DNA from 3 places in the uncultured Fretibacterium sp. genome. Region 3 is predicted to be linked to each of the others. Evidence: riboswitches for the same ligand, from Rfam matches in the RefSeq annotation. Region 3 holds a riboswitch; each other region holds the start of a gene.
The links. Region 3 has a riboswitch for cobalamin ahead of ABLA28_RS00125 (DUF4198 domain-containing protein). Riboswitches for the same ligand answer to the same signal wherever they lie in the genome.
Positions count from the first base shown of each region.

Region 1: it holds a riboswitch for cobalamin, as region 3 does, so the genes downstream of both, ABLA28_RS02110 (acetate--CoA ligase family protein) here and ABLA28_RS00125 (DUF4198 domain-containing protein) in region 3, are expected to answer to the same signal.
Region 2: it holds a riboswitch for cobalamin, as region 3 does, so the genes downstream of both, ABLA28_RS08350 (anaerobic ribonucleoside triphosphate reductase) here and ABLA28_RS00125 (DUF4198 domain-containing protein) in region 3, are expected to answer to the same signal.

Region 1 covers NZ_CAUUGJ010000011.1:16,520-20,795, forward strand. Annotated here, with positions in the region: gene ABLA28_RS02110 (acetate--CoA ligase family protein) at 1-1,811, opposite strand, end outside; cobalamin riboswitch at 1,997-2,163, opposite strand; gene ABLA28_RS02115 (ferritin family protein) at 2,347-2,817, shown strand; gene ABLA28_RS02120 (APC family permease) at 2,881-4,242, opposite strand; gene ABLA28_RS02125 (isochorismatase family cysteine hydrolase) at 4,253-4,276, opposite strand, start outside.
Region 2 covers NZ_CAUUGJ010000083.1:1,690-5,965, forward strand. Annotated here, with positions in the region: gene ABLA28_RS08345 (sodium:solute symporter family protein) at 194-1,675, shown strand; cobalamin riboswitch at 1,825-2,017, shown strand; gene ABLA28_RS08350 (anaerobic ribonucleoside triphosphate reductase) at 2,182-4,276, shown strand, end outside.
Region 3 covers NZ_CAUUGJ010000001.1:21,994-26,269, reverse strand. Annotated here, with positions in the region: gene ABLA28_RS00140 (energy-coupling factor transporter transmembrane component T) at 1-655, opposite strand, end outside; gene cbiM (cobalt transporter CbiM) at 663-1,271, opposite strand; gene ABLA28_RS00130 (hypothetical protein) at 1,277-1,744, opposite strand; gene ABLA28_RS00125 (DUF4198 domain-containing protein) at 1,792-2,571, opposite strand; cobalamin riboswitch at 2,760-2,883, opposite strand; gene ABLA28_RS00120 (class I SAM-dependent methyltransferase) at 2,946-3,599, opposite strand; gene ABLA28_RS00115 (MarR family transcriptional regulator) at 3,721-4,224, opposite strand.

The DNA of each region.
Region 1 (4,276 bases), on a different contig from region 3:
AACACGGGGTCCCGCTTCACCCCTACGATGCACTCGAACCCGCCGCGCACCATCTCGGACACCAGGAACCCCTGGACCCCGCCCTCTCCGGCGTGCTCCTCCAGGTTCTTCCGCACCGCCTTGAGCGCACCCCGAAGCTCCTCGAAGGAGCGCACATCCAGCACCACGATCCCCGCCTCCGTCTTGTGGAGCACGGAGGCCGCCATCCCCTTGAGCGCCACGGGGAAGCCCAGTTCCTCCGCTGCATCGCAGGCCTCCTCCAGGTTTTTGCAAAGCCTCTCCCGCGTTATGGGAATGCCGTACCGCGACAGGAAGACCTTGGCGTCGTACTCCGTCATGTTCCCCTTCCAGTCAGGAAGGATCGGCACGGAGGCATCGCCCCGGGGTTTTGCGACCGGCCGGAACGTTCCCCACCCCTCCAGAGCCCTGAGGGCACGGGCACATTGACGGAAACTCTGGAAGATTGGGATTCCGGCGGCCTTCAACCTTTCGATGAAGCTCCCGCCGTGTCGACGGTCAATCATCCACACGGCCGCCTGGGGCTTCGTACCGCGGACATAGCTCTCGATCATGATATCCGTCATGACGTCTCCCGCCTGCCCCACGATCATGGAGAGGGATGTGACGGCCGCATCCAGTTCCGGATCCGCCTGCACCGCATCGAAGACGCTGCGGAAGTTCTCCGGCTGTTCCGAGATCTGGACCGTCATGTCCACCGGGTTGCGGGACGCTCCGAAGGGCGGTATCGCCGCCTCGACGCGGGCTCTCGTGACGGGGGAGAACTCGGGAACGGAGAGCCCGACGTCATTCAGGCAGTCGGCCATGACGATGCCCGCGCCGCCGGAGGTCGTCAGGATCGCCGAACGTCCTCCACTCATCCGCTTCTCCGCCCCAAGCACCTGGCCGATGCCGATGATGTCGTCGATGTCCTCCATCGGGATGACCCCGTACTGCGAAAAGATGGCCGACCAGACCCGTTCGTCCCCCGTCAGGGCCGCCGTGTGGCTCTTGGCCGCCTCGCGCGCCGAGGGGGACCGCCCCGCCTTCAGCACCGCGACGGCGATGTCCCGCTCCCGGGCCTTCCTCACCAGGCGCAGGAACGCCTCGCCGTCCTCCAGCCCCTCCAGATAGAGCATCAACAGACGCACCTCGGGGTCCTCCAGCACATAGTCCGCGCACTCCACGGCATCGAGGTCCGACTGATTTCCGGTGGTCGCCACATAGCGGAACCGCACGCCGTGCTCCATCCCGACGCCGAAGGACGAGAACCCGAACGCCCCGCTCTGGGACACGAACGCGACGTGCCCCACGGGGGGCCGAGGCACATCGTAAAGGGCGCCGGAGAACGTGAGCGGGATCCCCTCGGCGAGGTTCGCCAGCCCCTGGCAGTTGGGGCCCAGCACCCGTATACCCCCGTCGTGGGCGATGGACGACACCTCTTCCTGGAGGGCGAAGTTGCCGGTCTCGGAAAAGCCGGAGGAGTAGACCAGGGCGAAGGGGACCGCCTTGGCCGCACAGGCCCGCATCACCCCGGGGATCAGCCTGGCCTTGACGCTGAGAATGGCGAGGTCGACGGGGCCGTCGATCTCCGTGATATCCCGGTGCACGGGAAGGCCCGCTATGGTGTCGGCTTTGGGGTTGATGGGATAGATCGCCCCCTCGTAGCCGAAGGACTGGAGGTATCGGAGCGTCCGGCCGGTCAAGCGCTCCAGGTCGGACGAGGCCCCGACGATGGCGATGGCTTTCGGGGCAAAGAGCCTCCTCAGAGGATGGGACAACAGGGATTTGGGCGCTTCTTTCGTGTCCTTCATGATCCATGGATCCTCCCGTTCGTTGGCTTCGGCCCACAGGGGCCGCAAAAATCACAAAAGGCCGCCCTCGCGAGAGGACGGTCTTTGAACGACGGAGGGATAGGGCCCTCGGGGTGCGCCCGCCGCATGTACAGCGAGACACCGAGGACTGTGCTCCGCATGACCGGCCCGAATCCGCGCGGGGGGCGTGCGCTCCTTCGAAAGGCCGGTCTCCTGGCTCGCTCCTTTTTTCGGCCCCCTTCCCGGAACGGAAGACGTCCCAGTGGTACGGCCGATGCTGCCGAGCTTACAGTGGCGGGTCCGCACCGGTCTTGCACCGGACTTCCCGAACACCTTCCGAGGCTGTGTTGTCTGCCCGATCACTATACGGCAAAAGATGGGAATGTCAAACGGGTCTCGCCCCTCCGCCGCATTTCGGACCACGCACTCCTCCCGGAGGGCCGCCGCTCCCCTTTTGGAAGAGGAGCGCTTCGGTATAATACGCTTGGAGTTCACGCCTCGCGTGCACCCGAAAAGCCAAGGGGAGATGACTGAGATGGGAGAGCCTTTTCGCGTATCCGACCTTCTGGACACCCTGATACGACTGGAGGAGAGGGGAAGCGCCTTTTATGGGGACCTCGCCGCAAGGACAAAATCGGAACGGGCCCGGAAGCTCTTCGAGCAGCTCGGCGGCGAGGAGCGAGAGCACCGGAACCTGTACGCCGCCCTCAAGAGCAAGTTCGCCGAGGAGGAGGTCCCGGGACCGGAGCGCATCCGGCACCTGGACACCCTGATCCGTCAGAGCTTCGCCTTCGAGGAGTTCAGGCCCATCCTCAAGGACACCGAAAAGGCGTGGCAGCAGGCTCTCGACTTCGCCATACGGCTCGAAAAGGACACCGCATCCTACGTCAGGGAGATTCGCAGCATCCTCAGGCCCGAGGCCCCGGAGGTCTTCGAAGCCATTCTGGCCGAGGAGGAACGGCACCTCAAGCTGCTGCAGGACTACAGAAACCAGAGCATGTACTGAAAAAAATCCGTCGATAGGGACGCAAAATCCCTATCGACGGATTGGCAGCCTCCAGGCTCGACTCTATTCCCTGCCGATATCCTCAGGGGTCAGCGCGGTCAACTCGCGTCCCTGTTTTCTCCTGTAAGAATCGGCCACCCAAAAGACAACGACTCCAAGGCCGAAGAAGAGCAGGAGAGAGAGATAACCTCCCGCATCCAACTCCATACAGGCCCCGATAACCAGCCAGATCGAGATCCCCATGCCGACCAGGAACATCGGGAGCCCCCCTGGTGCCCTGAAAGGACGTTTCCACTCGGGATGAAGCCTCCTGAGGCGTACGACATCGAGACAGGAGATGAAATAGACGACCCCTGCGGCAATGCTGGAGATGGCATAGATGTACTGCACCCAGTTGTCCCCACTGAAAAAGCAGAAAAACAAAGAGAACATGTAGACCACAACATTGGCCAAGAACGGCTGGCCATAGCGATTAACCTTTATGAACCCCCTGGGAAGCTGGTTCAGCTGCGCGGCGCCATAGAGCACCCGGGCGCTGGACGTCCAGAACCCCATCAGTGTGGTGAAAGCGTGCATGAGGCCAGAGACAATGGCGAGGATCCCCAGAATCGCGGGCAGCCCGAAGCGAGCCACCAGTTCGGGCTCAGGCATGCTCATCGAGGCAATTTCATGCCACGGGGCCATGCCTCCCATCGCCAGCACGACAAAGCTGTAAAGCAGCGCGGGAATGAAGAGCGATGCAAGGATAACCTTCCATATTTTTGAGGCCGGAAAATTGGTCTCTTCTATCAGGGTGGGCGTCATTTCAAAGCCGATGAACTTGAGCGAGAATACGGCCATCGCAATGAAGATTCCATACCCCCCCTTCGGGAAAAAGCCCTGGTTCAGACGAATGTGATCCATACTCCAGTGGCCGCTGAGGAAAAAGGAGGACGAGACCAAAAGCGAGATGACGATCATGGAGAAGAAAAAGAAGTTGGACAGTTTCCCCGTCAGGCTGATGTTGAAATTGGAGAGGACGAACCAAAGGGTGACGGAGAATATCGCCACCATCATCATCTGATCGCTATTCAAAGGATAGAAATGGTTGATGGCCGTTCCGAAGATGAAGGCCATCATCGGGGGCTCCACGACCTGAATCAGAAACATCATCCACTGAGTCGCAAATCCCATTTTGTTGCCGTAAGCGTTGCTGGTCCAGGCATCCACCCCCGCAGCAAAGGGTAGCATTGCGGACAGCTCGCCGAACGCCAGGCCTACGGGAACAAGGAGAAGGGCAAGAAGGGGAAACAGGAAAGCCGCCCCCGCCCCCGTGGTCTGAAACCAGTAGGGAGCCTCGGCGAGCCAGCCTCCGATAACGGCTCCCGACGATATTGCGATCATCTGTACGAAGCTCAGATTCCTCTTCAGTTTGCTGTCGTTCATGTTCTTCCTCCTACAAGGCGGCGATCAATTCGTC
Region 2 (4,276 bases), on a different contig from region 3:
TTCGAGATTCAAACACTTTATAGATTTTCCCTCCATTTTTCTTCCGCTCTCTTTTCGTCCCTTTCTATCCGGAGACCGGGACGCTTGAAAAAACCTTCGGCGCCCACGATAATGGAACCGGGTGCCGATATTTCGTCTTGAACGTTCCGTTCGTCTCTTCGCCGTTCGGCATAGCAGGTAAGGAGGAATTCGCATGCAGAACACGGTAATTCTGATCGTAGCCGGCTACATGCTGCTGATGTTGCTCATCGGCTGGTGGTCCTCGACACGGATCGCCTCTAATGAGGACTTCATGGTTGCCGGGCGCAGGCTCGGCCCCCTGTTGATGGCCGGTACCTTGGCCGCAACGGAGATCGGCGGAGGAAGCTCCCTAGGCGTCGTCGAAAAGGGATTCGGGGCCTGGGGGCTGAGCGCGTCGTGGTACGTCACCGCGATGGGCATCGCCTTCGTCATTCTAACCTTCTTCGCCCACAAGTTCCGGACTGCCGAGGTCAAGACCGTTCCAGAGTACTTCCGCAGACGATACGGGCCGTTCTCCGGCGCCATCACGGCCATCGTCATGATCCTGCCTCTGATTGGCCTGACGGCGGCGCAGTTCATCGCATCCTCCACCGTCGTCTCTGTCATGCTTGGGCTCGACTACCGGATGGCGGTGCTCGCCGTCACCTTGGTCGTCACCGTCTACTCGGTCATGGGCGGGCTCTGGAGCGTCACCCTGACCGATTTCGTGCAGGTCTTCCTGATCCTCTTCGGAATGGCCGCGGCCCTGCCCTACGCGCTCGGCATGGCCGGGGGAATGGATAATGTCGTCGCCAACGTCCCGGATGGGACTTTCGGCCTCTTCAAGGGGATCGGTCCCTATAAGATCGCGGCGCTCGTGATCATGTACATCGCCTCCTTCACCGTGGGACAGGAGGCTGTTTCCCGCTACTACGCGGCCCGGGACGGGCGGGCCGCACGGCAGGGCTCCATCATCGCCGCAGTCGTCAATTTCGTCTACGCCTTTATCCCAACTCTGCTGGGCATCATCACCTTGGCTCTGCTCAACATGAACAAAATAGATTCCGGCCTCATCCTGAGCGAGGGGCCCAAGTACGCCCTGCCGCACTTGGCCATGGCCACCATGCCCGCGGTCATCGTGGGACTGCTCTTCTCGGGGATCCTCTCTGCCACCATGTCCAGCGCGGATTCCGACCTTCTGGGCGCGGGGTCCATCTTCGGCAACGACCTTTACAAGACGTTTATCCACCCCGCCGCATCCAGCACCCGAGTGCTGAAAGTCACCCGCGTCACCATGGTGATCATCGGGCTACTAGCCGGGGCCGTCGCCTATTTCAATGTTGGCAACATCATCACCCTTCTGATGTTCTCCTTCACGCTTCGGGCCGCGGGCTCCTTCTTCCCCTATGTTTTCGGCCTGTACTGGAAACGCGCCTCCGAGGCGGGAGCCGTCGCCTCCCTGATCGTGGGAAGCGCGACCGTCCTCCTGATGGAACATCGGAAGGACCTGGTCCTGGATTTCCTCACCCAAAAGGGGTTCAGCAACCCTGTCGTCCTGAGGCTCATGGATGAGCCGATCCTCGTAGCCCTCGTACTGAGCTTGGCTGCCTTCCTTCTCTTCTGCCTGATCGCCCCATCCCGGCGCAATACCACGGAGCTGGTGCCCGAGGAGTAGCGGCCCAACAACTTCTCAGCACAGCGGGGGCCTGCCCCGCTCTTGGATACCCGGAGGCATCGTGGACCCGGCAGGACCTGAGGTATAATGAACCTGCCGCGACCGGGAGATCGGGACGCGGCTTCCGGAAACCGAGAGCAACGGCACAACCGAATACTCGAGGCGCAGGTGCCGGCGCGTATGCCGGCGAAGAGGGAAGCAGGCGAAAATCCTGCACGGTCCCGCCGCTGTGAGGGGGAGACGGCCCCGAAGGTCACTGGATCGATCCGGGAAGACCGGGGGAACGCTTTTTCACGTCGACGATCCCGAGTCAGAAGACCTGCCTGGGCCGCAGACGTCAACCCCCTACGGACGATAGGGAGGGCGTGCCGGCTTTTCATGCCTTTTTTTCGTGTCAGCGGGCGCTCCTCCACCCTGGACGTGGAGGAGCGTTTTTTGTCGGGCCGGCCGGGCTTTTCGCACGGACTGCGGACGCGGAAATGTCATGGAGAAATCGGGAGGCTTTCATGTTCGTAAAGATCCGAAAACGGGACGGCCGTGAGGTGCCGTTCAATGCGGAGAAGATCGCCGGGGCCATTCTGAAGGCCCTGGCCGCGGTCGCGGAGGACACGGGGGAGGCGGCCAGGCAGGATACGGCGCTCGCCCTGACGGAACAGGTCGCGGAGCGTATGGAAAAGGAGCTCGCGGGGTGCGTCCCCCAGGTGGAGGAGATCCAGGACATCGTGGAGAACGTCCTCATCGACTCCGGGCACGGGCGCGCGGCCAAGGCCTACATCCTCTACCGCGCCCGCCGCAGCCAGGCGCGCGAGATGAAGAGCCGCCTGATGAACATCTACGAGGACCTGACCTTCCGCGAGGCGCAGGACAACGACCTGAAGCGCGAGAACGCCAACATCGACGGCGACACCGCCATGGGGACGATGCTCCGCTACGGGTCCGAGGGGGCGAAGTACTTCAACGAGATCTTCGTCCTGCGCCCCGAACACGCGGAGGCGCACCGAAACGGCGACATCCACATCCACGACATGGATTTCCTGACCCTGACGACGACCTGCTGCCAGATCGACATCAAAAAGCTCTTCAAGGGCGGGTTCGGCACGGGGCACGGCACGCTGCGCGAGCCGGCGGGCATCCGCAGCGCGGCGGCCCTGGCCTGCATCGCGCTCCAGTCCAACCAGAACGACCAGCACGGCGGGCAGAGCATCCCCATGTTCGACTTCGCCCTGGCCCCCTACGTCGCCAGGACCTTCAAGGGCCTCTACCGGAAGAACCTGGCCAAGGCCCTCGGGATGCTGCCCGACGCGGACGACGCCGCCGAGTGGGTCGAGGCCCTGCACGAGGAGCTGCGCGGCGCCCCGGACGGGACGATCCGCCTGGGGAACCCGGAACCCTTCCAGGCCATGGAACGCTCTCGCTTGGAGCGGCGGTTCGGGGACGGTCCCGCCGCGCGGGCACAGGCCCTGGCCCTGAGCGAGGCGGAGCGCGAGACGGACCGGGAGACCTATCAGGCCATGGAGGCCCTGGTCCACAACCTGAACACCATGCACAGCCGCGCCGGGGCCCAGGTGCCCTTCAGCTCGCTCAACTACGGGACGGACACGTCTCCCGAGGGGCGCAGCGTCGTGAAGAACCTCCTGCTCGCCACGGAGGCGGGGCTGGGACACGGCGAGACCCCCATCTTTCCCGTGAGCATCTTCAAGGTCAAGGAGGGCGTGAACTACGCGCCGGGCGACCCCAACTACGACCTCTTCCGGCTGGCCTGCCGCGTGAGCGCCAGGCGGCTCTTCCCGAACTTCGCCTTCATCGACGCGCCCTTCAACCTCCAATACTACCGTCCGGGGGAGCCCGATACCGAGATCGCCTACATGGGGTGCCGAACGCGCGTCATCGGCAACGTCGCCGACCCCGGCCGTCAGATCGTGACGGGCCGCGGGAACCTGAGCTTCACCAGCGTCAACCTGCCGAGGCTGGGGCTCCTGAGCAGGCGGGACCGGGCCGGGTTCTTCCGTATGCTGGACGAAAAAATCGACCTGGTGATCCGCCAGCTCCTGGACCGCCTGGAGATCCAGTCCAGGAAGAAGGTCAAGAACTTCCCGTTCCTGATGGGACAGGGGGTCTGGATGGACTCGGAGAAACTGGGCTGGAACGACGAGGTGCGCGAGGTGCTCCGGCACGGCTCGCTGTCCCTGGGGTTCATCGGCCTGGCGGAGTGCCTCAAGGCCCTCACCGGAAAACACCACGGCGAGAGCGAGGCGTCCCAGGCCCTGGGGCTGGAGATCGTCGGGCACATGCGCTCGCGCATGGACGAGGCCGCGCGGAAACACGGGCTGAACTTCACCCTGCTGGCGACGCCGGCCGAGGGCCTGTCCGGCCGGTTCGTCCGGATGGACCGGAAGCGCTTCGGGCCGATCGAGGGGATCACCGACCGCGACTACTACACCAACAGCTTCCACGTCCCCGTGCACCACAATATCCGCGCGCTCGACAAGATCCGCCTGGAGGCGCCCTACCACGAGCTGACGAACGCGGGACACATCACCTATATCGAGATGGACGGCGACCCGTCCCGGAACCTGGACGCGTTCGAGAAGGTCGTGCGCG
Region 3 (4,276 bases):
GCCGGCCCTGGCAGAACCCCGCCATTCCCCCGCGGCACCGGATCGCGAGCATCATCCGCTCCGAGCGCTCCGAGCCGTGCACCAGCGTCGTCCCGAGCATGCAGGCGAAGGTCCTGCACATCGGGATCCCCTTTAAGTCGGGCCCCCGAAGCTGCACAGCCCGCACCATCGTCCCCGCCCGCTCCGCCAGGATGAAGATGCAGCGCGTGGAGAGCAGCAGCAGGATCCGCAGTTTCTCGGGGACCCTCAGGCGGGCCAGAACGCCGTCCACCCTCCCCACGCCCAGCGAGAGAACCATCCGGCTCAGCAGGACCGAGATCAGGTTCAGTTTGAGCAGAATGAGGCCGGCAAACCTCAGCCCCGCAGCGGAGAAGGGCCCCCAGAAGCGCTCGCCGGGATAGGTCAGCATCAGGAGCAGGGCGATGAACGCCCCCACGGCGTTCAGGTGCAGCAGTTCCCTCGCCAGAGGGCCGGGCTCGCCCAGGAAGAACAGGACCAGTACGACCGGCACGCCGCAGAGCAGGGCCGGAAACGACCGCACGGAGGCCAGGACAAAGGCCAGAACAAGGGCGCAGAGCACACGTCCCCGCGGGTCGAAGCGGTCCAGCCCCGTCGGCGTGGCCTCGGCCCGAAGGGCGCTCGTATCGAGCTGCATTCCCCCGCTATCGCTCCACGCCCATCAAAAGGTCCGGGGCGGCGCGCTTCATATAGGCGACCATGAAGGCCGTGATGGCCCCCTCGATCAGGGCGAAGGGGATATGGGCGAGGAAGACGGTGTTGGCGATGACCGACAGGTTGGTGTCCGTCCCGCGCAGAAATATCTCCACCCCCAGGGCACAGAGCATGACGGCCAGGAAGCCGGCCAGGAAGGCGAGCACGAATGCCGCCCTACCGCTGCTTCTGCGGATCGGGGCGGCGAACAGCAGATAGGCGGCGAGCGCGGGGACCGCGACATCCACCGTGTTCACCCCCAGGACGACAAGCCCTCCGAACTGGAACAACAGGGCCTGGAGGACCAGGGCGACCATCACGGCAGGAAAGGCCGACCATCCCAGGACCAGCCCCATCGGGGCGATGAGGGAGAGGTGGGTCGAGCTCGGAGGGATCGGAACGTTGATCAGGGAGGCCAGGAAGAACGCCGACGAGAAGAACGCGACGCGCACGATCTTGTCGGCGTCGAGCTTCTTCAGCCCAATCGCCGTTCCGACCCCGGCGATGGCCCATCCCGCGGTCAGCATCTGAGAGGAGAGCATACCCTCGCTGATGTGCATGGACCCTACACCGTCCTTCTGCGGCGGAACAGGAGGACGAACGCCGCGATATTGAAGAGCAGGCTGACACCCAGCCCGGCCCGGAGGTAAAGATCCAGGCCCTCGGGAGCCGCCTTCTTCTCCTGGACGATTCCGCCCGCCGCCCCCCCCGACATGAACTCCTGAGTCACGTCGATCTCCGCCTCGGCCCTGTGCCCGTCGTCGTCGTTGACGACGACCCGCCACTTCCCCGGCTTGTCGGGGACGAAGGCAAAACGCCCGCCCGCATCGGTCCGACCGGACTGATAGGCGATCTTCTCGTCGGACGGGGAAAAGACCTCGGCCTTGAGGTAGCTCATCAGCTCCCCCGTGGAGTAGAAGAAATCCAGCGCGACCGGCCGCAGGTCGGACTCCTGGTAGCCCACGCCGTGGGCCGACGCCATTCCCGAAAAAAGGCCCAGGCCGACGGCAACCGCCAGCCCAAGCATAGCCATTCTGAGACGACCCGGCATCCCACTCACTTTCGTCTCACTCCACTTCATTACTTCACTTCAAAGATCAAAAAGGCCTTGCGCGTGACGGAATCGTACTCGCCCTCCTTGCCCGGCAGATCCTTCTTCATGGCGCGCACGCCCCAGAGCCCCGGCGCCGTGATCTTGATATGAGCGACGCCCTGGACCGCATCGGAGGCGTAGGCGTAGGTGTTCTCGTACGGCGCAAAGCCGTCGTACGTCGCCCACACGGGACCGGAATAGGGCTTTCCATCCACCAGGATCTTGACGTCGAAGAACTCGCCCACCTTCGCATCCGCGGGGTTGGTCACCGGGATGATCTCCAGGGGCTGCCCCGTCTCCACGGCGAAGTTCTTGTCGTCTTTCGAGGCGTTGACGATGGCCTTGACGAACTTGTCGTTCTTGGTGGCCTTCACGACCTTCAGGCCCTGAGCCTCCAGTTCCTTGCGGGTCCCGGACTTGCCGCCCTCGTTCGTCGTGCACCAGACGCCGCCATCCTTGTTGGCGAGGATAACCATGGAGCCGTCGTCCGCCGCCGGCACCGAAAAGTCGATGCAGAGATTTTTTTCGTTCGGCTTCAGCTCGGCCTCCTGCAGCTTGCCGTCCTTGAAGACGCCCGCCTTGATGCGCTCGGCGTCCTCCACCTCCTCCGGGACGATGAACTTGTGCCCCGAATGGATCTCGACCGTAAGCGTCCCGCCCTTCTCCACATCCATTTTCTGAGGCTTCATCACCAGCTCGTGCGCAAAAGCCGCCGTCGAGAGCCCCATTGCCAGAAGCGCCGCCGATACGATACGTCCGTACTTCATGATACCCATCCTCCTCGATGATCTCGTCCCAATACCGACACCCGGCGCACCCACGGTGCACCACCCTTCAGTAAAAAGCGCGAAGCCAACAAAAACACGCAGATATGCAGATACGAAAAACCCCTCGCCGCGAAGGAACAGGACGAGGGGACATACCGCCATTTGTTCCGTCTCCATCGCTCGTGGACAGGATACCTCTCTCGTCCGCCGGGCATTCCGGCTTTACGGCGGCGGGACCGCGCGGGACTTGCACCCTGCTTCCCCCAACGGACGAGGCGTTATGCAAAATCTGATGAATTCTCACCAATTTACGTTTCAGATTATAGCACACCTCCCGGCGCCCCTGCACTCGCTTTTATGCGGAGACGTCCCACTCACCCTTCCTTCACGAACACCTGGCGCCGGGATATGGAGTTGATGTAGTCGTCCTCCTTCAGTTTCAGGCCCCGCTCGCGGCAAAGCTCGGGGTAGACGTTGTTCCAGTTGTCCCGGTTCCCCTCGCCCCAGCGGCAGAAGGGATACCAGATGATCCCCCAAAGGCCGAACCGCGGCCGGCTCCAGTCCACCAACAAAAAGGTCCCGCCCGGCCTCAGCAGGCGCGCCGTCTCCGTGATGGCGGCACGCCGAACCGCGGGGGGCGTCTCGTGCAGCGCCATAGAGGTCATGACCAGGTCGAAGTGTCCGTCGGGAAAGGGAAGCTCGTCCATGGACGCCCTCAGAAACTCCAGCCCGCAGGCGAAGGCCCCGGCCCCCCGGCGCGCGCACTCCAGCTGGTCGTCCGAGATGTCGGCCCCCACGATCGACGCGTCGGCGGGGCTCTTCTCGGCCAGGGCATAGCTCAGGCCACCGGGACCACACCCCAGATCGAGCGCCCGGCCTCCCGGGCCAAGCTGCAGGTCCCCCACGGCCCGACGATAAAACCGCTCCTGAAATCCGAACAGCGCGGCGAGCCGCCGATAGCTCTCCCCTCCAAATATGCCCCTGAAGGCCCTGCCCTTACCGCGAAAATCCCGTGCACCCTTCGTCATCGTGCCGACCTCCTCCTTATTGAACCTCTTGTACCTCCTTGAACCGCCCAGGAGGTACAAGTCCCCTGCGACAAAAAGCGAACCACGAACCGCGTCCTTCCCAATTTTCTTGAAGGGCCCCTCAGGGGGCGCTGCCTCGAAGAGGCTCCTCCCTCTGCCCCTCCTCATTCCGCCCCTCCAGGGCAGCGTCCAGAGCACCCAGAAAATCCCGCAGAAAGTCCCTGTCCCTCTCGGACGCGTCCGCCAGAAGGCCCTCCACCAAGCGGTCGAACTCCGCGTGGAGACGCTCGTGGAACAGGTAGGCACGCTCGCCCTCGGGCGTCACCCTCAGGATGCGGCGGAGACTGCTGTCCTCGTCCCTCTCCTTGACGAGCATCCCCTTCCCCTCCAGCTTCATCGCGATCTGGGACACGGCCCCCCGCGTCACCCCCAGCACCTCCGCCAGGGCCGTCATGTGCCGGTTCGGGTTCTCCTTCACGCATTTGATCATGTGGATCTCCGCTGCAAAAAGGGGCGTGTCGGTCCCGTAACGGTGCAGCCGCTCCTGAGCCTCCTCCAGCTTCAACATGACGTTCAGCAGGCGATAGCTGATCCTGTTCTCGTTGGCCTCGTTGATAATCTTCATGCTCCAAATTGTATAGCATATATACAATAGGGACAAGAGGCATGGGGCATCG